Regions from separate parts of the Mesorhizobium sp. M0701 genome, predicted to be linked through region 2. Evidence: riboswitches for the same ligand, from Rfam matches in the RefSeq annotation. Region 2 holds a riboswitch; each other region holds the start of a gene.
The links. Region 2 has a riboswitch for thiamine pyrophosphate ahead of thiB (thiamine ABC transporter substrate binding subunit). Riboswitches for the same ligand answer to the same signal wherever they lie in the genome.
Positions count from the first base shown of each region.

Region 1: another riboswitch for thiamine pyrophosphate. It lies ahead of thiC (phosphomethylpyrimidine synthase ThiC); the one in region 2 lies ahead of thiB (thiamine ABC transporter substrate binding subunit).
Region 3: another riboswitch for thiamine pyrophosphate. It lies ahead of thiC (phosphomethylpyrimidine synthase ThiC); the one in region 2 lies ahead of thiB (thiamine ABC transporter substrate binding subunit).

Region 1 is NZ_JAMYPO010000058.1:5,383-12,904, forward strand. Features, by position in the region: gene hemN (oxygen-independent coproporphyrinogen III oxidase) at 200-1,540, opposite strand; gene NKI24_RS32265 (porin) at 2,585-3,742, shown strand; TPP riboswitch at 4,290-4,406, shown strand; gene thiC (phosphomethylpyrimidine synthase ThiC) at 4,511-6,346, shown strand; partial or broken gene thiO (glycine oxidase ThiO) at 6,350-7,323, shown strand; gene thiS (sulfur carrier protein ThiS) at 7,326-7,522, shown strand, end outside.
Region 2 is NZ_JAMYPO010000011.1:92,400-99,921, forward strand. Features, by position in the region: gene NKI24_RS13815 (ABC-F family ATP-binding cassette domain-containing protein) at 1-1,493, opposite strand, end outside; gene NKI24_RS13820 (thiamine diphosphokinase) at 1,509-2,153, opposite strand; TPP riboswitch at 2,281-2,395, shown strand; gene thiB (thiamine ABC transporter substrate binding subunit) at 2,439-3,452, shown strand; gene thiP (thiamine/thiamine pyrophosphate ABC transporter permease) at 3,704-5,323, shown strand; gene thiQ (thiamine ABC transporter ATP-binding protein) at 5,320-6,111, shown strand; gene NKI24_RS13840 (M48 family metalloprotease) at 6,366-7,522, shown strand, end outside.
Region 3 is NZ_JAMYPO010000010.1:132,556-140,077, reverse strand. Features, by position in the region: gene NKI24_RS12925 (DUF6074 family protein) at 131-376, shown strand; gene NKI24_RS12920 (YybH family protein) at 1,334-1,789, opposite strand; gene NKI24_RS12915 (Fic family protein) at 2,937-4,481, shown strand; TPP riboswitch at 4,664-4,780, shown strand; gene thiC (phosphomethylpyrimidine synthase ThiC) at 4,886-6,721, shown strand; gene thiO (glycine oxidase ThiO) at 6,718-7,522, shown strand, end outside.

The DNA of each region.
Region 1 (7,522 bases), on a different contig from region 2:
GCGCTGACGGCGAAACACCCAGATGCCCCGCACCTACCACGATCAATATGGAGACGCCTCGGTGGCAGCCACGAGGTCGATGTCATTGAAGATGAGATGAAATAGGCGGATCAGCTCTGCTTTTCGCATCCTTGACGCGCGCTTCATGACAGGCCTCGGCCAAGGGCGTCGAGTTTAGCTTCCGGTTGGATGCTTGCCCTCACCTGTGGCTATGCTTACGGCCATCCCGATCGAGAAAAGCATCGAACGCGGCAGCGACAGCGCGAATTACAAAGCGATGCTCCCGCCGTACGCGGACAAAACCGTTTTCGAAGTCCACTATCCCGTCCTCGGCCAGCATCACCAAGCGTTCAGCTGAATCGAGAAGACGGATCGGATCAGATCCGTGGGCGGCACAGATTGCCTGCACATCGGCCTCGAGATCGCACATTAGTCGCTCGATAATTGCGGCTCGCACGCGGTCGTCGTCGGTGAGGCGATAGCCCTTTGACGTCGCCAGACGGCCAGCTGCGATGTGCTGGATGTAGGAATCCCGTGTAACTTCGTTTTGGACGTACCCCTCGCCGACGCGGCCGATAGCCGACGCGCCGAAACCGATCAGGGTTCTGCAGGTGGTGGCCGAGTAGCCCAGCGAGTTACGCCGCAGGCGACCCGTTTTCTGTGCCAGCGCGAGCTCGTCGTCCGGCAAGGCGAAATGGTCGAGCCCGATCTCGCGGTAGCCGGCGGCAATCAGCGTCGCGGCCACGGCCGCATACTGTTCGGCGCGGGCAGCGCTGCCCGGAAGAACTGCCTCCTCGATGAGGCGCTGATTCTTTATAAGCGACGGGATGTGCGCATAGCCGAACACCGCAAGCCGGTCGGGGCGCATTGCGACCGCCGCCCTCGCGGTCTCGACGCAGGACTGCACCGTTTGATGCGGGAGACCGAAGATGAGGTCGAAGTTGATGCGGCTTACTCCATGCCGGCGCAGCATTTCCACGGCAGCCGACGTCTGCGCCTCACTCTGAACCCGGTTGATTGCTTTTTGAACAATGGGATCGAAGCTCTGCACGCCGAGACTCACACGGTTCACGCCGGCTGCTCCTAAGGCCTCGGCCATCTCGGCCGTGAACGTGCGCGGATCAATCTCGACGGCAACCGTAGCTGTTTTTGTGAGAGCGAAGCGGCGTCGCAGGAACTCCATCAGAGCCAGGAACTCGGCTGGTCCTATGAGAGACGGCGTTCCGCCGCCGAAATGCATGTCGCTCACGGGCAGCGTCTGCGGCGCTCGCTCCGAGACCAAACGGATCTCGTCACGCAGGGCCGCCAGATAGTTGAGGATCGGCGCATCATGGCGGGTGATGGTGGTGGGGAAGCCACAATACCAGCAAGCTGATCGGCAGAACGGAACGTGGAAATAGAGCGACACCGGATCGTCCGCCGGCAGGTTCCTGAGCCATTCCTCATAAGCCTCGGCGCCGACCGCCCCAGAGAACTCCGACACAGTCGGATAGATAGTGTACCAAGGCAGGCCGGCCTCGCGATATTTTGTGGTCTGCAACAGTTACCGTCCCATGCTGATAACCACCAACCTTACCGCTGCGCTCGCCTGTGTCTTTGCGCTATGTCAGTCCGTTCCGCTTTGGGCTCGAAAGTTGTATTTCTCAGCCATAGCGGCCGTTCAGTCTTGGCTGGACGGTCAGCGACTGGCCATGGCTGTTCCCGCCGCGACCCTCACGCGCACCGTTTGGTTCCACCATCCCTTCCCTTCAGCCTGCGCCTGGTCGAGTAGATTCTGCTGAGCGCGGCTGCCGCATCCAACGAGATAACACGGCGTTGGGATCAGACTTTGCTCGCCAGCTAACGCAGCCCCATAGTGATCTCTGGCATCTCGATGAGCTCGTTGTGTGAATTGCTGGCAAGAAGCATTAGCTGTGGCGCGCCGTCTATCAGGACGAGAGGCTGCTCGACGCGACCGTCAGGTCGGCCGCAATGCCAGGCCGGCGCGCCTACTGACTCCGTGGTGGAGGCAAGGCTGGGCGTTCAGCGCGTGATTGCCGATCATCGCGCTCGCCAAAATGACGGAGTCGTACCGAGCGGTGCCGCCGCATGACGTCTCAACGTCGGGGCTCACAGCAAACAAAGCTGTCGCCATTGAACGAAACTGTCGCGAAGCGAACAGACGAACCGTAGCCGGAGTTTGCCGTTCGTGCTTGGGTTGATCCGCAAGGCAAAAAGGAAGGAAGAGCGAACCAAGGTCCGCCGGCACACTTGAGCTTCAAGCCGCAGCTGCGTCGTCAGGATGGCACGTCATTTGCAGTAGAAGCCTTTGTGACGGCCCGCCCACAACTAGCGGAGATGACGGGGATGATTTGTACAGAAATGTTGGATGGAGTCGTTTCGGCGATTATTATATTTGTAATAACAATCGCATATTTGTAACAATAACACCCAAATCATATGCTCAATTTCTGATGAATATCTGGCGTGACTAGCGCATCAAAACTGCCCAAATTCAACTCAATGCGCATCGTTATCGACTGTTTCCTTAGCAAGACTTCATCACTGACGTCCATTCCTTTTACTCTTTGAACGGAGATCAACAATGAACATTAGGAGCCTCCTCCTCGGCTCAACTGCGGCACTGATTGCCGTTTCCGACGCTCGCGCCGTGACCGCCGTTGCCGAGCCTGACCCGACTGAGTACGTTAAAATCTGCGACGTCTACGGCTCGGGCTACGTCTACATTTCAGGCACTGAGACCTGCGTGCGCATCGGCGGCTATGTCCGTTACGACGTCGGCTTGGGCCATGTCGGATTGGTTGATCACGCAAGAACCTCGGATGTGAGGACTGGTGAGGATCAGGGCACATGGCAAAACAACACGCGCTTCACATTGAAAACTTGGACCGGCCAGGAGACCGAACTCGGCACGTTGAAGACCTACACCGAAACCCGCATGAACTTCGGCAACCGCGGCGCTTCGGTTTCGGACAGTTCTCGGCCCTATGCCTTCAACGGAGACAGCACTTTGACTTTCGCCTGGATTCAGCTTGGTGGCCTCCGAGTTGGTAAGGACTGGTCGGCCTTCGACATGTTTATTGGCGGCGCCGGTGACGTACTCAACCAGACGCCGGTTCCGTACGGCCCTTTCGATACCAATGTGGTTCAGTACTACTTCGACGTCGGGAACGGCTTTTCGGCCGTGGTTTCGCTCGAAGAAGGCTCGGGCGTGGTCGGCACAATCGACAGCTACGCTCCGCACGTAGTCGGCGGCTTGAAATACACACATGGCTGGGGCGCGATCACCGGCGTTGCCGCTTACGATAGCAACTACGAATCGGTGGCCGCCAAGGTCCGTGTCGACATCAATGTCACCAACAAACTGTTGCTGTTCGGAATGTTCGGCTACGGTTCCAGGGGCAAGCTCAACGACGACTCCACGAACGCGATCGACGCTCATGGTCGCGGCTTCTATAAGATTTGGGGCGGGAACTGGGCTTTCTGGGCTGGCGCCGCTTACGAGCTCAACGAGACAACTTCGTTCAAGCTTCAGCTCTCCGGTGATCAGCTCAAGAACCATGGTGTCGCTGCAAACGTCGCCTATGCGTTTCTTCCAGATTTCACAGTTACGGCGGAACTCGACTATGGCCGATACGGTAACTTCGCCGTCGGCAAGCTGGACGCTTCCAACGTGAATTGGACCAACGCCAACAAGAAGAGCAGTGTCGGCGGAATCCTGCGTTTCGAACGCTCATTCTAACGGATGAAAGGGTTGAGCTCCGAGATCCGGTTGAGCGGACCAATCCCGCAACACTCCAAGAGAACGTCGCATGGAAGCTATACGAGATTGGAGCCTCGATCTCGGGGCCGGACGATGTTTCATATCAGATCTGGTCCGGATGATCGCGCAGGCGATATTCATCGCTCGATTATGTGTTTTGATCTGCAGCTCTTTCATTTCCTCATCCCTTCCGCCCGCTTGACGGACCCTGCCATTCAGCAGTACCCGGCCAGGTTTTCCAAACTCGAAGGCCCAGTCGGGTCAGGACGTGTTCAACTTGTTGAGCGATTGTGGGGTGCGGCCCGACGCACTTGAAAATCGCAAATGGATCGCCTCCGTTCAGCCATCCCCGCGGAAATTCGGGCGCGAGAGAACAAGCTCCAGAGCATAAGCGAGGCTGATCGAGGAACAGACGATTCTCAGGCGACGCTCCATCCGATCTTGCGCCTGGCCGAGACGATCGCCCGACGATCCTCGCCGCGGCCAGAACGCGCTTGACAAACCGGAGCCGTCCCGTCCAACCTCACGCATTCACCAGGGGAGTCCCGGCAAGGGGCTGAGATACTGCTGGCATTCGCGGCGCAGTGACCCGTTGAACCTGATCCAGTTCATACTGGCGTAGGGACGGTGCAAGCGCTTTGCGGGAGTTTACGCCCGAGGTCCTGTTTCGGCAGGTCGCTAGAAGCGTCTTTTCATCCTTCCGGCACAGAACTGGGTCTCCAATGCAACGAGCAAAGGAGCCTCAAGATGAATGCCCTCACCCCCGCCGTCTCGACGGGACCGCTGCCTGCCTCACGCAAAATCCACAAATCCGGTACCATCCACCCGCAACTCAGGGTGCCGATGCGCGAAATCTCCGTCCATCCGACGGCAGGCGAGCCGCCGGTGACCGCTTACGATCCGTCGGGCCCCTATACCGATCCGGCTGTCGAAACCAGCATCGAAAAAGGCCTGGCCCGACTTCGCCACGAATGGATTTTGGCGCGCGGCGATGTCGAGGCCTATGACGGCCGCCATGTCCGGCCGGAAGACAATGGATTCGCGACGGGCGAGCGCCTGACGCCGGAGTTTCCCATCCGCAACCGGCCACTCCGGGCCCAGACCGGCAAGGCGGTGACGCAGCTTGCCTATGCGCGCGCCGGCATCATCACACCCGAAATGGAGTTCGTCGCCATCCGCGAGAACCTTGGTCGCGAGATCCTGCACGGCAAGCTTGAGCGCGACGGCGAGGCCTTCGGCGCGGCCGTTCCCGATTTCGTCACGCCGGATTTCGTGCGTGATGAGGTGGCGCGCGGACGCGCAATCATTCCCGCCAACATCAACCATCCCGAGAGCGAGCCGATGATCATCGGCCGCAATTTCCTGGTCAAGATCAACGCCAATATCGGTAACTCCGCCGTCACATCGTCGATGGCTGAAGAGGTCGAAAAGATGGTGTGGGCGATCCGCTGGGGCGCCGACACGGTGATGGATCTGTCGACCGGCCGCAACATCCGCGAATGGATCGTCCGCAACTCGCCGGTGTCGATCGGCACGGTGCCGCTCTACCAGGCGCTCGAGAAAGTCGGCGGCATTGCCGAGGATCTGACCTGGGAGGTTTACCGCGACACGCTGATCGAACAGGCCGAACAGGGCGTCGACTATTTCACCATCCATGCCGGCGTGCGGCTGCACTACATCCCGCTGACCGTTGACCGGGTCACGGGTATCGTCTCGCGCGGCGGCTCCATCATGGCCAAATGGTGCCTGCACCATCACCGGGAAAGCTTCCTCTATGAGCACTTCGCCGAGATCTGCGACATCTGCCGCGCCTATGACGTCTCCTTCTCGCTCGGCGACGGCCTTCGTCCCGGCTCGATTGCCGATGCCAACGACGCGGCGCAATTCGCCGAGCTGGAAACGCTCGGCGAGCTGACGCAGATCGCCTGGGCGAAGGATTGCCAGGTGATGATCGAGGGGCCCGGCCACGTGCCGATGCACAAGATCAAGGCGAACATGGACAAGCAGCTCGCCGTCTGTGGCGAGGCGCCGTTCTATACGCTTGGACCGCTGACGACCGACATCGCGCCGGGCTACGACCACATCACTTCCGGCATCGGCGCGGCGATGATCGGTTGGTTCGGCACCGCCATGCTCTGCTACGTCACGCCCAAGGAGCATCTCGGCCTTCCCGATCGCAACGATGTCAAGATCGGCGTGATCACCTACAAGATCGCCGCCCATGCCGCCGACCTGGCGAAGGGTCATCCGGCGGCGAAAGTCAGGGATGATGCCCTTTCCCGCGCGCGCTTCGAGTTCCGCTGGGAGGACCAGTTCAACCTGTCGCTTGATCCAGAAACCGCGCGATCTTTCCACGACCAGACCTTGCCCAAGGAAGCGCACAAGGTGGCGCATTTCTGCTCGATGTGCGGGCCGAAATTCTGCTCCATGCGCATCTCCCACGACATTCGCGCCGAGGCGCAGAAGGAGGGGATGGCGGCCATGGCGGAGAAATATCGCGCGGGCGGCGATCTTTATATGCCGGTGGAGACGCCCGAGGTAGAAAAACAGGCCTCAGTGCAGGAAGATCAGGGGGCGCGTTGAGCCATGCGCCGCATTCTTGTCAAAGGCGCCGGTGTGGCAGGCCTCACCGTCGCCCATGAATTGGCCGCGCGGGGTGCATCCGTCACGGTTGCTGAAATTCGCAGCCAGATCGGCGGCAATGCCTCCTGGCTCGCCGGCGGCATGCTCGCCCCTTGGTGCGAACGCGAAAGCGCCGAGGAGGCGGTCGTCACTTTCGGCAACGTTGCGGCCGACTGGTGGGAAAGGGCGCTGCCCGGGCTGGTGACGAGGGCCGGCACTCTCGTCGTCGCCCATACGCGCGATGCCTTCGAGCTTGCCCGTTTTGCAGCTCGTACGCGCAACTATGAGTGCGTTGACGAAAAGGCGGTTGCCGCCCTCGAGCCCGATCTTGCCGGCCGCTTTCATCAGGGCCTGTTTTTTGGCGGCGAAGCTCATCTCGATCCCCGTCGGGCTCTCGAAGCCCTCGCCGGCAAACTGCGTGCGATGGGCGTCGTCTTCCTTTTTGAGACGGGTGAGGTTGGCCTTTCCGGCTTTGATCAGGTGATCGACTGCACGGGCATCGCGCGGGCCGACGACGATTTACGCGGCATGCGCGGTGAAATGCTGATCCTCCACACGCGTGATGTCTCTCTCGCGCGGCCAGTGCGTCTCGTGCATCCGCGTCATCCGATCTATATCGTGCCGCGAGCCGATCATCACTTCATGGTCGGCGCGACCATGATCGAAAGTACCATGACGGACCGATCACCGCCCGTTCGCTGATGGAACTCCTCAATGCGGCGTATGCACTCCATCCGGCGTTCGGTGAGGCCGAAATCGTTGAGACGGGAGTGGGCGTGCGCCCTGCCTATCCCCACAATCTGCCGCGGGTGAAGCGCAGGAAGGACGGCACGATCACGATTAACGGCCTTTACCGGCACGGTTTCCTGCTTTCACCGGCCATGGCCGAGCAGGCTACCAGCCTTGTCTTCAACTCATCTGCCGACCAGGGAGCCTGAAAATGAAGCTGATCGTCAACGGCGAAGCGCTTGAAGCCAAGGCAACGACGCTCGACGCTCTTTTGAAGGAGATTGACTATGAGGGCGGCTGGCTCGCCACCGCGCTCAACGGCGACGTAGTGCCCGCGGCCGAACGGGCGGAATTCCGCTTGAGCGAGGGCGACCGGATCGAAATCCTGTCACCCATGCAGGGAGGCTA
Region 2 (7,522 bases):
CTGGTGCCGCCGCGCTGCGCCAGCATGTCGGAATAGCCGCCGGCATATTCGATCCAGCGGCCGTCACCATCCGGCGCGATAATGCTGGTCACGGTGCGGTCGAGGAAATCGCGATCGTGGCTGACCAGGATCACCGTGCCGGCAAAGCCGGCGACCAGTTCCTGCAGCAGCTCCAGCGTCTCCATGTCAAGATCGTTGGTCGGCTCGTCGAGCACAAGCAGGTTTGCCGGCCGCGCCAAAACGCGGGCGAGGATCAGCCGTGCCCGCTCGCCGCCTGAAAGCTCGCGCACCGGCGTGCGCGCCTGTTCCGGCTTGAACAGGAAGTCTTTCATGTAAGAGACGACGTGGCGCTGCTCGCCATTGATGACGAGGTTCTCGCCGCGCCCGTCGGTGAGATACTGCGCCAATGTCTCCTGCGGGTCGACGGCTTCGCGCTTCTGGTCGAGCGTGGCGATCTCCAGATTTGTGCCGAGCCGCACCGTGCCCGCGTCCGGCTTCAATTCGCCGGTCAGCATCTTCAACAGCGTCGTCTTGCCGGCGCCGTTCGGCCCGACCAGACCGACGCGATCGCCGCGCTGGATGCGGGTCGAGAATCCCTTGACCACGGTCAGATCGCCAAAGCTCTTCTCGATGTTCTTGGCTTCGATCACCAGCTTGCCGGATTCGGCGGCGTCGCTGGCTGTCATCGTCGCCGCACCCTCGGCGCCGCGATGACCACGAAAGCGCTGGCGCATGGTCTGCAACTCACCGAGCCGGCGCATGTTGCGCTTGCGCCGCGCTGTCACCCCATAGCGCAGCCAGTGCTCCTCGCGGACGATCTGGCGACCGAGCTTGTGCTGCTCGCGCTCTTCCTCCTCCAGCACCGTGTCGCGCCATTCCTCGAAATAGCCAAAGCCCTTGTCGAGACGGCGGGTCTGGCCGCGGTCGAGCCAGATTGTGGCGCGTGACACGCGCTCGAGAAAACGGCGGTCATGCGAGATGACGACCAGTGCCGAGGAGGTGCGGGCAAGCTCCTCCTCCAGCCATTCGATGACCGAAAGGTCAAGATGATTGGTCGGCTCATCGAGGAGGAGAATGTCGGGCTCCGGCGCCATGACGCGGGCGAGGGCGGCGCGCCGCGCCTCGCCGCCGGAGAGGTCGTTCGGCCGTTCCTCGCCGGATAGGCCGAGATGCTCCATCAGGTAGGTGGCGCGGTAGGGATCGTCGGCCGGCCCGAGCCCCGCCTCGACATAGGCGCGGACAGTCGCAAAGCCGTCCATGTCGGGCATTTGCGGCAAGTAGCGCACGGTCGCCGATGGCTGGCGGAAGACTTCGCCGTCCTGCGGTTCGATCAGCCCGGCGGCGATCTTGAGGAGCGTCGACTTGCCAGAGCCGTTGCGGCCGACCAGGGCGATCTTGTCGCCAACTGAGGCTGTCAGGGCGGCACCGTCTAGCAGCGGCGTGCCGCCAAAGGTCAGCTTTATCCCGTCGAGATTGAGAAGCGGCGGCGCCATGTCAGCTTTCTGGGCTCAGCTTTCCGGAAGAGGATAGGGATGCGCGAGCAGCAGCGCGCGGCCGCTGGCCAGCGCGATTTCCAACCGGCCCCTGACCTCGTTGGAAATGGTCAGCGACGAGCCGAACGCAACCTCGACATGGTCGAGCGGCCATTTGGCGCCGGTGACTGTCAGGCCGGCGAGATCCGAAAAGCCGAGCACCGAAAACAGCGTGCCGTCGGCATAGTCGAAGTCAGTCTTTCCCGGCAGCAAGGGAATGCCTTCCTGTGCGCCGCTGGTCAAAAGCACTTCCGTCCCGCCTTCCGCCAGCCGGACGCTCAGCGCCAGATGCAGGAAGATGTGGTCGGTACGTTTGCCGCCGAAGGCGCCTGCGAGCACAAGGCTGGTCGCACCACGTTCGAGTGCGGCGGCGATAGCGAGTTCACCGTCGGTCTTGTCTTTTTCGGCGGGAAACACCTGCCGTGGCACGGCGGCCAGATCCTCCGGCAACTCGGCAGGCACCGAATCGAAATCGCCGACCCAGAGTTCCGGCCTCAGGCCCAGCATGCGGGCATGGCCGATGCCGGCATCGGCGGCGATGACACGCGAGCCTTCGACCTGGCGGTCGAGCAGCGGCGTGCGGATGAGATCGCCGCCAAGCAGGATGGTGAATGTGCTCATATCTCGTGGCCCTTACCAGCCCTGCCCCGGAAACGGAAGATGAAACGGCAGACGAAACGGAAGGCTGGGCTTTGGATGCCCGGCAAACTTCCGCTTGCGCAGCACTTCCGCCGGGCCTATGTGTCGCAACGCTCTAACGGGGTGCCGGACGCGATTTTCGCGGACCGGCTGAGAGGCAAGACTGCCAACCCGCTGAACCTGATCCGGTTTGTACCGGCGGAGGGATTAGACGTTTCGGACAGCCCGACGCCTCAATTCCTTTCAACGCGAACGAAGGAGGCGCCGATGCGCAGTTTTTTCCACTCTCTTGTCTCAATTGTCCTGCTTGCGGCATCCGCGCTCGCCTTGCCAGGGCAGGCATCGGCACAGGATAGGCTGACGATCTATACCTATGAAAGCTTCACCGCCGATTGGGGTCCGGGACCGGCGGTGAAGAAGGCCTTCGAGGCCGAATGCAGTTGCGTCGTCGAATTCGTCTCGGTCGCCGACGGCGTGGCGCTGCTCAACCGTGTGAAGCTGGAAGGCGCCGCGACCAAGGCCGATATCGTACTTGGCCTCGATACCAATTTGACGGCGGATGCCAAGGCAACCGGCCTGTTTTCGCCGCATGGCGCAATATCGGGCGTCAGTGTGCCGGGCGGCTGGAGCGACGATATTTTTGTGCCGTTCGACTATGGCTATTTCGCCATCGTCTACGATACCGAAAAACTGAAGAGCCCGCCGAAGAGCCTCAGGGAATTGGTCGAGGGCGATGCCGGAGAGAAGATCGTCATCCAGGATCCGCGCACCTCGACGCCGGGCCTTGGCCTGCTGCTGTGGGTCAAGTCGGTCTATGGCGACAAGGCGCCGGAAGCCTGGGCCAAACTCAAGGCGAAGGTGCTGACGGTAACGCCGGGCTGGAGCGAGGCCTACGGCCTGTTCACCAAGGGCGAGGCGCCGATGGTGCTGTCCTACACCACCTCGCCGGCCTACCACATGGTCGCCGAAAACACCGAGCGCTACCAGGCGGCGTCCTTCGAGGAGGGCGAATATCTGCAGATCGAGGTTGCGGGGATCACCACCAAGGGTGCGAAGAACCCGCTGGCAGAAAAGTTCATTGCCTTCATGACCGGACCGAAATTCCAGGATGTCATTCCCGAAACCAACTGGATGTTCCCGGCCGGCAAAACCGACAAGCCGCTCAACCCGGCGTTCGACAAGCTGGTCAAGCCGACCAAGACCTTGCTGTTCAGCCCGGAAGACGTCGCGGCCAACCGCAAGGCCTGGGTCGATGAGTGGCTTGCGGCGATGAGCAAGTAGGGCTCAAGCCTCGTCGGATGTTTGCGCCAAGCCACCCCCCTCTGGCCTGCCGGCCATCTCCCCCTCAAGGGGGGAGGTCGGCAGCTTTGTCGCCTCTCCTCGTCCTGCCACTTGTGAGATTGGCGAAGGCGGCTGAGTGCGCAATCCCCCCCCTTGAGGGGGAGATGGCCGGCAGGCCAGAGGGGGGTGGGCTCGGCCATTGTCAGGTGTTTCCTTCGATCAACACCTGTCGTAGCGTCGGGTAGCGCGACATGCGTACGCGTCATCCGGCCGATCCCCGCGTCACTGCCGGCATCGTCGCGCTCGCCGCCATCGCGCTGCTGATCGGCGGTGCATTCGCCGGGCTCGTCGTCGAAGCCACACGCGACCTGTCCGGCGCCGCCGCCGCTTTCGATTCCTATCTCTTGCGCGTCGTCCGTTTCACGCTCTGGCAGGCTCTGCTGTCGACCCTGCTCTCCGTCGCACCGGCGCTGTTTGTCGCGCGTGCACTGTCGCGGCATCCACAGCTTTTCGGGCGAGGCTTCATCCTGCAGCTTTTCGCCGTGCCGCTGGCGCTGCCGGCCATTGTTGCCGCACTCGGTGTCTTGGCGCTCTATGGCCGCGCCGGCCATTTTGCCGGCACGCTGGGCGCGCTAGGCGGCCAGAGCTGGCCCGGCATCTATGGCCTGTCGGGCATACTCGTCGCCCATGTCTTCTTCAACCTGCCGCTAGCGACGCGGCTGTTCCTGGAGGCGTTGCAGACCGTGCCGGCCGACCAATGGCGGCTGGCGAGCCAGCTTGGCATGGGTGCTGCGCCGGCCTTCCGGCTGATCGAATGGCCACCGCTGCGTGCGGTCTTGCCCGGCGTTGCCGGGCTCGTTTTCATGCTGTGCATCACCTCCTTCACCATCGTGCTTACGCTCGGCGGCGGACCCAGCGCGACGACGCTCGAGGTTGCCATATACCAGGCGCTGCGTTTTGACTTCGACCCGGCGCGGGCGGTGACGCTGACCCTGCTGCAGATTGCCCTGACCTTCGTCGTTGTGCTGGCCTTGACGCGGCTCGGCGCCAATATGGTCGGGGATGCCAATCTGCCGGTGGCGCCGCGCCGGTATTTTTCAGCCGGTGCGGCCGAGACCGTGCTGAACGCATTGGCGATCGGGCTCGCACTGCTGTTTGTCGCCGGGCCGATGGCGGCCACGTTGGCAGCCGGGCTTGGCGCCGATCTCGGCCGCCTGGCCGGCGAGAGCGCGGTGCGGCAAGCGACGGCGACCAGTGCCGTGCTCTCCCTCCTATCGGCGCTGCTCTCTGTGGCGTTGTCGCTGTCGCTGGTTATGGCGCGCCGGGCGCTGGCGCTCACCCGGCGGCAGGGCCGGCGGACACTGCTCGAACATCTGGCCGACACCGGTGCGGGGTTCGTCCTGGTGGTGCCGCCCATCGTCATCGGCGCCGGCTGGTTCCTGCTCTTGCGCACCGTCGGCGATGTCTTTGCGATTGCCCCTGTCATGGTGGTTGCGGTCAATGCGGTGATGGCGATGCCGTTCGCCATCCGCGCCATCCGCCCTGCCTATGACGCGGCGAGCGAACGCCACGAACGGCTCTGCGCACAGCTTGGTATCTCGGGCTGGAACCGGTTGCGGCTGGTCGACTGGCCGTCGCTGCGGCGGCCGCTCGCCACCGGCTTCGCTTTCGCCATGGCGCTGTCGCTCGGCGATCTCGGCGTCATTGCGCTATTCGGCAGCGATTCCGTGCAGACCTTGCCCTATCTGCTGCTGGCGCGCATGGGCAGTTACCGCACCGAGGATGCGGCCGGCCTGGCGCTGCTGCTCGGCCTTGTCTGCCTGGCGCTGGTGCTGACCGCGGACTGGCTGGGAAGGAGGGAGAAATCATGATGCCGATCAGCCCGGAACGGTCCATTTCGGTGGAAAAAGGCGCGGCCGTACGACTCGATAATGTCTCGTTCAGCTATGGTGAAACGCCGCTTATATTCGATGTCGATTTCCCGGCGTCGGAAATCACCGCCATCATGGGGCCGAGCGGTTCGGGAAAGTCGACGTTGCTCAATCTGGTGGCCGGCTTCGAGACGCCGCGGTCAGGCCGCGTGCTGATCGGCGGCGCCGACGTCAGCACTGCGCCGCCATCAGCGCGGCCGGTATCGATGGTGTTCCAGGAAAACAACCTGTTTGCCCATCTTTCCGTCGAGCAGAATGTCGGGCTCGGCCGCTCGCCTTCGCTCAGGCTGAGCGAGGCTGACCGCGCCGCAATCGCCGCAGCGCTGAAGCGCGTCGGCCTTGCCGGCAAGGAAAGCCGGCTGCCGCGCGAACTCTCCGGCGGCGAGCGGCAGCGCGTCGCGCTCGCCCGGGTGCTGGTGCGCGACCGGCCGGTGCTGTTGCTCGACGAGCCGTTCGCTTCGCTCGGACCGGCACTGCGCGACGACATGCTCGACCTGGTGGCCGACGTCCATTCGGAGCAGCGCATGACGGTGCTATTCGTCACGCACCAGCCGGACGATGCGCGCCGTATCGGCCAAAACATGGTTTTCCTGGATGGTGGCACGGTTGCCGCGACGGGCACCGCGGCCGATTTTTTCGTCGGGGCTGGACCGGAGGCATTCCGACGCTATATCGGCTCGGGTCCGTTTGCGGCTGGATCACGAGATGTTGCCCGGAAGCGGACATAATTTATGGTCAAACCGGCGGAAGGCGAAGCGGCGCTTGCTTGCCATGGTCGAGGTAGTGTGGCTAGGTCCGCCAGGAGCTGGTCCGGCTTAGACCGTGATTTGCCCTTGCTGCCTCGTATCTGTCGGACGCACGAAGGACGCCGTAGCACTTGATTTCGCGCGTGATGCTTTCCGGAAATCGCGCCCGATTTTCGCGGTCACGTCCCAGGACTTGAAAGGAAGCCGATCTGCCGACCGGCATCGACAATCGGAGGGTGAAACCGCTGGCGCGCTTTCTGGCGCTGGCCGGTCTCGCCGTGGCGCTGGCAAGCTGCCAGATGTTCACGCCTCCCGACGTGCAGGAATCAGGCTTTCAGCCCTCAGACAAGCCGATCACGGTCGACAATGTCGCCGCCAACGGCAAGCTCGCTCAACTGGCGAAGGCGCAGCACCCGCGCATCCTCGCCACCTATGGCGGTGAGTATTCCGACCCCAAGCTCGAGCGCATGGTGGCCAAGATCGTCGGCAGACTGACCGTGGTGTCGGCCAACCCAACCCAGACCTACCGCATCACCATCCTCAACTCGCCCAACGTCAATGCCTTCGCGCTGCCGGGCGGCTATCTCTACATCACCCGCGGGCTGCTGGCGCTGGCCAACGATTCGGCCGAGCTTGCCGCCGTCATCGCGCATGAGATGGGCCACGTTACGGCCAACCACGGCCTGCAGCGCCAGCAGCTGGAAGCCGAGGAGGGGTTGGCGACCAAGGTCGTTTCGGATGTGCTCGGCGACAACCCGACGGCCAAGGCGGCGCTGATCCGCGGCAAGCTGAGGCTGGCCCAGTTCTCGCGCAATCAGGAGCTGGAGGCCGACGCCATCGGCATCAAGTCGATCGGCGAAGCCGGTTTCGATCCCTACGCCGCCGGCCGCTTCCTGCAGTCGATGTCGGCCTATACCGATTTTCGCTCGATCAGCGGCGCTACCGACGCCAGCCTCGACTTCCTGGCGACGCACCCCAACACGCCGCAGCGTATCGACCTCGCGCAGCGCCACGCCCGCCAGTTCGGCGCGCCCGGTGTCGGGTCGCGCGACCGCGATTCATTTCTTGCCGGCGTAGATGGGCTGCTTTACGGCGACACGCCGGAGGAAGGCTACGTGCGCGGCGAAACCTTCCTGCACCCCGGCCTCGGCGTGTCGTTCTCGGTGCCCAACGGTTTCGTCATCGACAATTCGGCGGCGGCGGTGACGGCGACCGGCCCGGGCGACATGGCGATCCGCTTCGACGGCGTTTCGATCGACAAGAACCGCTCGCTGACCGACTACATCCGCAGCGGTTGGGTTGCCGGCCTCGACGACAGCAGCGTGCGCCAGGAGACGATCAACGGCAACGAAGCGGCAACCGCGCATGCCGGCGCCGATGGCTGGCAATTCGA
Region 3 (7,522 bases), on a different contig from region 2:
CGCTCATTGGCTAATCGCGGCACCGTTCAGCGCCCGCACAGAACTCTTACTACTACCAAAAAGAACGCCGTTAACCAGATTTTCTAACCCGCCAATGCTTAATCGCGAGACTGAATGGGTGAGGTGATCGGTGTCAAGCATAAGGGCGTTTCCGCTGTATCGGCGGCGGAAGTTGGTCGAGGGAGTTGCCCGCGTGCTGGAATCCAAGAACGGCGAGGAGGCGAATGCGTTCTGGCGCAGCACCGCCAAGACAATTCTCGTTCAGTTGTCCGAATCAGGAATTGCACCCGGGCGCGCCGAACAGGAAATTGGAACGCTTCTTCATGCCGTCTTACGCGAGATAGCCAGCCGGAGTGCTGCGAAACGCACACTCTAGCGTCGACTCACGACGAATGATTGCCGCTTGCAGACTCGACTAGGCTTCGCACATGTTACTGCACTGCTCCCGTCGAATGCCAGGTTTCTCACCCCTCATTGCAATATGCGCAGCCGAACTGGCTCGGCCAAGCCGGTTTCGGCAAAAGGCAGGCAGCTAGCGCGGCTCCCGCCCAAAAAGCCAGTTTCGAATATTTCATTGTTTACTCCAGCTGGCACGTGCCCGGTGGCAGCCAGCTGGAAACCTGGCGGAGCCAACCAATTGAGATCGTGAAACACTCCACTTACGCCAATGGTTACGCTCGCTGCCTATCGCCGCGCTGGCCCTAATCACCGTCCGTCGCGGTCTATAATGGGTCGGCTGGCTGCTCCGCGTCGCAATGCTGAATGCCGAAGGACTGGCGCGGCCATGGACAGGCAAGCGCAGGTCCTGATGCGATGTTTGCTGAATCCGGTTGCTGGGCTTGCATTCCATGGTGGTATTGGCTCGAATAAGCTTCTGGCGGGCAGTGTCCGTTCGAATGATGCTTTTGCGTTGCCTTGAGCGCAAGTTTTTGGCCAGCCAGCCAGCGCCTCCTCTTAAGCATGCTGCTGGTCAAGGCCCAGCGGCCTCTAGCTGCTAGTCCCCCCTCAACCAAGCCGCTGGGCCATACCCGCTAGAGCGAAGCGTGCTGTCTCGCACATTAGCAATCCCTTGCTTAAGCACGCTCCAGACTCGTTTCATGAAGCGGGGAATTGGAATTGGTGACGTGGTCGCAATCACCGCGACTGATCAGCGATCCGCCAAATTGGCGGCAAATCCATTGGAAAGCGCGCCAGACCGAAGCTATACCGCGCGGTTAGCCGGTCCCATCGTCCTGCCACCACTCGACAGCGCTGGCAATAGAGCACCAGATCCCGGTCAATACAGCCGCCCTACCCTTCGCAAGACAGTCGATGAGGGCCTGGATATCTATCCCTATTCGGCCGCACCTAAGTTCCAGATGTCCCGATGTAGGCGCCATGTCCCGTCGTCGCCCTTTTTCCAGACGACGAGATACTTGCCCGCGACGGTGGAGAGGGCGCCGCCTTTGCTCGGCACACCGAGCGTAAATGCGCCAACTTCGTAGGCGAGATTCCCGCTCCCTTCCACTTCCAGCGCCTTCAGGGTGAGATTCTTCATCCCGGCCTTGATTGCGCCCTGCCAGAATTCTTCCACGCCCTTGCGGTCATCGACGCGTTTGCCGTCGGGTGGCAGCAGGGCGGCATCGTCGGTATACATTTGACCTACCGCTGCTGCGTTTCCGCTGTTGAAGGCGTCCATGAATTTTACCAACGCCGCTTCGATGTCCTCACGAGCCGAGTGGGCGGCCGCAGACAATGCAGACGAAAGAAGCAGCACAGCAGCAAATGCAAATGACTGAACCAGTCTCATTTCGTCCTCCCTTGCGTGCCCGACATGCCCACCCGATGAATAGCGCCGACCCGAGGGCGCCGCGGCGTTCGATGGCCAGGCGCGGATCATATTAGACTTATCTGATATGACGGCGCAAGCGCAGCTGCGACCCTCTGAACGACCAGCGTAGCAGCTGCCGGAGAGCTTCAAAGCGGCGGCTACCGCCTCACTGCCCTCCTCGTCTCGACGAAAGAGTTCGTTCGAATGATGCTTTTCCGTGGCTTTGCTCGCAAGTTTTCGTCAGCCAGCACAGGGCCTCCTCTTACGCTCGCTGGTCGTCAAGGCCCGGCGGCCACTAGCTGACAGTCCCCCCGCAGCCAAGCCGCTGGGCCCCTCGACGTGGGGAACGAGCATTGGAGACGATGTCGCGCTTTCCGTTACAGCCCGAAGGCGGGTGACAGATGACCGCGTCAGCCTCTCCACCCCGAGCTACGATTTCACGCATTCGATCAGGCACAGCTCTCTCGGGCTAGCGCGCCAAGCATGAGTTAGCTCCCGAATGAGCAGGTGCCGCCCAGTTCAGCTTCGGCCCTTGCGCGCGCAAAGTATTGGGCGAGATCGATCGGCAGTCCGGTCGGCAAATTGGGGCAGCGATGGCGAGAATGAATGCCAGGAACTTCCCTTCGGTGCCGCTTCGTCGATCTGTTTGCCGACAAGACGCGCGCGCTGCGTGCCGCCCCATACCGCAGAGAACTCACTTCAGGTCACACACACACACACGACGCCACCGAGACCCTGCATCACTTTTCTACTCCGACGCCGCCACGTCACCAAGATCAGTCGCGAGCGTGATCGCGGCTATCAAATCGGGATCGCGCGCCGGAGCGCTCTATGAGTGAGCCCCGAACGGCGCGCTGCTCCTCGAGCAATCCGGCTCGACGTAAGGCGGGCCATCCGTGCCGGCCTCGTGACTAAGAGACGGGCGAATGGCGGTTCCTGGACTCACCTTTTTGTCTGAAGTCGCTTCCTTGAGCCGGTGGCGGAGTTCTTGCTTGATCGACTTCAGCACCGTCTTAGAATCGGTTTTCGGAAAATTTGTCTTGTAGCATCAATTTTCATGGAATAGGATCATTTTTCATAGGATTTGGCCGGCTAAACCAAAATTCGATGGAAGGATTCGCTTTTCATGCCTGCGGTGCAACAGCACCAATTTTCAGGTCCTGTTACCGTTTTTCAGGAACTCCGCCTTCCTGAAACGGCGACCCCGGCCGGGTACAGCGCCCTGATCGGAGCCTACAGGCTCGCCGTGCCCTTGCCCCGTAGGTTGTTCGCCACTGGCGAGCATCATCGCATTACCGAACGGGATGGCTGGCGGATCATGACCCCCCGCCACGCCCCAAATCCTACCCTCGAGGGCCACCTGACCTTTGCGCTCAAGTACGAGGGACTGGACCTTGCCGTCCTCAAGCGGCTGTTCCAAGTGACCGGTCCCGCGCCGATCGAGGCGCTGGTCCGTGAAAGCCCGACCGGCAGTTATGCCCGCCGCATCTGGTTTTTATATGAATGGCTGAGGGGCGCGCGTATCGATCTGCCGGACGCGGCGGCCGGACGATACATTCCGGTTGTCGATCCCGAGCTGCAGTGGCCCGGACCCGACAAGACCGCTTCGCGCTACCGCGTAAGGGACAATCTCCCCGGCACGCGTGAGTTCTGCCCTCTGGTGTTCCGCACCAAGATTCTGGAAAAATTCATCGGCCTTGAACTACCGCGGCGCGCGGAGGCAATCGTAGCGGACGTGCCGCGCGACCTCCTTGCTCGGACCGCCGCCTTTCTTTTGCTCAAAGACTCGCGATCAAGCTATGCGATCGAGGGCGAGCACCCGCCGCAAGATCGCATCCAGCGCTGGGGCCGCGCCATCGGCGAAGCCGGCCGCTGGCCGATCGATCGCGATGAGCTGCTGCGTCTGCAAAGAATTGTACTTGGCGACGCCCGTTTCGTAAGACTTGGCTTCCGAAAAGAAGGAGGTTTCGTCGGCGAGCATGACCGAGACAACGGCACGCCCTTGCCCGATCACATCGGCGCTCGGCCCGAGGACCTGCCGCGGCTAATCGATGGAATGGCAGCGTTCGATCAGGGCCCCGCGCAAAAGCTTGATGCAGTCGTAGCCGCCGCAATCCTCGCCTTCGGCTTTGTCTACATTCACCCATTCGAGGACGGAAACGGCCGCATTCACCGCTACCTAATCCACCACGTCCTTGCCATGCGCGGCTTCAATCCGCCGGGAGTGGTCTTTCCCGTCTCGGCCGCGATCCTGGACCAGATCAACGAGTACAGGGGCGTGCTCGAGAGCTATTCGCAGCGCCTTCTGCCGTTGGTGGAATGGGAACCGACGCCGCAATTCAACGTCCGGGTGCTGAATGACACCGGTGATTTCTACCGGTTCTTCGATGCAACCCCGCACGCCGAATTCCTCTATGCCTGCGTTCAGCGGACGATCGAACGGGACCTTCCCGAGGAAACCGCATTTCTGCAGCGCTACGATCAGTTCCGGCAGCAGGTGGACGCCTTTATCGACATGCCCGAGCGGTTGACCGATCTGCTCTTCCGTTTTCTTCACCAGAATGATGGACATCTATCGAATCGCGCGCGCGAAAAGGAATTCGCCGCGCTGACCAGTGACGAGGCAGGAAGAATCGAGGCGATCTACGCGCAAACCTTTGGTGCCCATTGAAGGTGTGATCATCAGGATCGATTTTTAGTCCGACGGTTTGCGATTCCCTTGTCCCTGCCTTCATCTCCGACGCTTGACTTGTCGCCGAGACATGCACGATTTTTTCCGCACGGTCTGACCGGCCGCCGATCAGCCGCGGCCAGAACGCGCTTGACAAACCGGAGCCGTCCCGTCCAACCTCACGCATTCACCAGGGGAGTCCCGGCAAGGGGCTGAGATACTGCTGGCTTTCGCGGCGCAGTGACCCGTTGAACCTGATCCAGTTCATACTGGCGTAGGGACGGTGCAAGCGCTTTGCGGGAGTTCACGCCCGAGGTCCTGTTTCGAGCAGGTCGACCAAAGCGTCTTTTCATCCTTCCGGCACAGAACTGGGTCTCCAATGCAACGAGCAAAGGAGCCTCAAGATGAATGCCCTCACCCCCGCCGTCTCGACGGGACCGCTGCCTGCCTCACGCAAAATCCACAAATCCGGTACCATCCACCCGCAGCTCAGGGTGCCGATGCGCGAAATCTCCGTCCATCCGACAGCCGGCGAGCCGCCCGTCACCGTCTACGATCCGTCCGGCCCCTATACCGACCCGACTGTCGAAACCAGCATTGAAAAGGGCCTGGCCCGGCTTCGCCACGAATGGATCTTGGCGCGTGGCGATGTCGAGGCCGGTGACGGTCGCCATGTCCGGCCGGAGGACAACGGATTCGCGACGGGCGAACGCCTGACGCCGGAATTTCCCATCCGCCACCGACCGCTCAGGGCCAAAGCAGGCAAGGCGGTGACGCAGCTTGCCTACGCGCGCGCAGGCATCATCACACCCGAAATGGAGTTCGTCGCCATCCGCGAGAACCTTGGTCGCGAGATCCTGCACGGCAAGCTTGAGCGCGACGGCGAGGCTTTCGGCGCGACACTGCCCGATTTCGTCACGCCCGAATTCGTGCGTGACGAGGTGGCGCGCGGACGGGCGATCATTCCCGCCAACATCAACCATCCCGAGAGCGAGCCAATGATCATCGGCCGCAATTTCCTGGTCAAGATCAACGCCAATATCGGTAACTCCGCCGTCACATCGTCGATGGCGGAAGAGGTCGAAAAGATGGTGTGGGCGATCCGCTGGGGCGCCGATACGGTGATGGACCTGTCGACCGGCCGCAACATCCACAACATCCGCGACTGGATCGTCCGCAACGCGCCGGTGCCGATCGGCACGGTGCCGCTGTACCAGGCGCTCGAAAAGGTCGGCGGCATTGCCGAGGATCTGACCTGGGAGGTCTACCGCGACACGCTGATCGAACAGGCCGAGCAAGGCGTCGACTATTTCACCATCCACGCCGGCGTGCGGCTGCATTACATCCCGCTGACCGTCGACCGGGTGACGGGTATCGTCTCGCGCGGCGGCTCAATCATGGCCAAATGGTGCCTGCACCATCACCGGGAAAGCTTCCTCTACGAGCACTTCGCCGAGATCTGCGACATCGCCAGAGCCTACGACGTCTCCTTCTCGCTCGGCGACGGCCTTCGTCCAGGCTCGATCGCCGATGCCAACGACGCGGCGCAGTTCGCCGAGCTGGAAACGCTCGGCGAGCTGACGCAGATCGCCTGGGCGAAGGATTGCCAGGTGATGATCGAGGGGCCTGGCCACGTGCCGATGCACAAAATCAAGGCGAACATGGACAAGCAACTCGCCGTCTGCGGCGAGGCGCCGTTCTATACGCTTGGACCGCTGACGACCGACATCGCGCCGGGCTACGACCACATCACCTCAGGCATCGGCGCCGCGATGATCGGCTGGTTCGGCACCGCCATGCTCTGCTACGTCACGCCCAAGGAGCATCTCGGCCTTCCCGATCGCAGCGACGTCAAGATCGGCGTGATCACCTACAAGATAGCCGCCCACGCCGCCGACCTGGCGAAGGGCCATCCGGCAGCGAAAGTCAGGGATGATGCGCTTTCCCGCGCGCGCTTCGAGTTCCGCTGGGAGGACCAGTTCAATCTGTCGCTCGACCCGGAAACCGCGCGGTCCTTCCACGACCAGACCTTGCCCAAGGAGGCGCACAAGGTGGCGCATTTCTGCTCGATGTGCGGACCGAAATTCTGCTCGATGCGTATCTCTCACGACATCCGCGCCGAGGCACAGAAAGAGGGCATGGCGGCGATGGCGGCGAAATACCGCGAGGGCGGCGATCTCTACGTGCCGGCGGACGAGACCGACGCACCGCTCATACCTCAGCCACGTGAGCGATCATGAGGGTCTTGGTCAAAGGGGCCGGCGTCGCCGGCCTCACCGCCGCCTTCGAGTTCGCCGCACGCGGCGCGGCGGTTACCGTTGCCGAGATAAGGCCTGCCCTTGGGGGCAATGCGTCGTGGTTCGCCGGCGGCATGCTGGCGCCATGGTGCGAGCGTGAAAGCGCCGAGCAGCCGGTGCTGGATCTCGGGCGCGGTGCCGCCGACTGGTGGGATGCCGCAACGCCCGGCCAGGTGACGCGGGCCGGAACGCTGGTCGTGGCCGCGCCGCGCGATGCGGGCGAGCTCGACCGGTTCGCCAGCCGCACGACGGGCTATCGGCGCGTCGAGGAAGATGAAATTGCCTTGCTGGAGCCCGACTTAGCCGGCCGCTTCCGCCGCGGATTGCTCTTCCCCGCTGAGGGCCATCTTGATCCGCGCCAGGCGATGGCAGCACTTCATGATAAGCTCGCGGCCACGGGGGTCGAGTTCCGCTTCGGCGCCGACGCCCAGCATGTTTTTGGTTTCGATCGTCAGATCGACTGTACAGGAATGGCGGCGCAAAATGACTGGCTGCGCGGCGTTCGCGGCGAAATGCTCACCCTGCGTATCCCTGATATCTCGCTGTCGCGCCCCGTCAGGCTGCTGCATCCGCGCTTTCCACTCTATGCAGTGCCGCGCACCGACCACCGTTTCATGATTGGTGCGACGATGATTGAAAGCCAGTCCGTCGGACCGGTTACGGCGCGTTCGATGATGGAACTGCTGGGTACCGCCTATGCCCTCCACCCGGCCTTTGGCGAGGCCGAGATCGTTGAAACCGGTG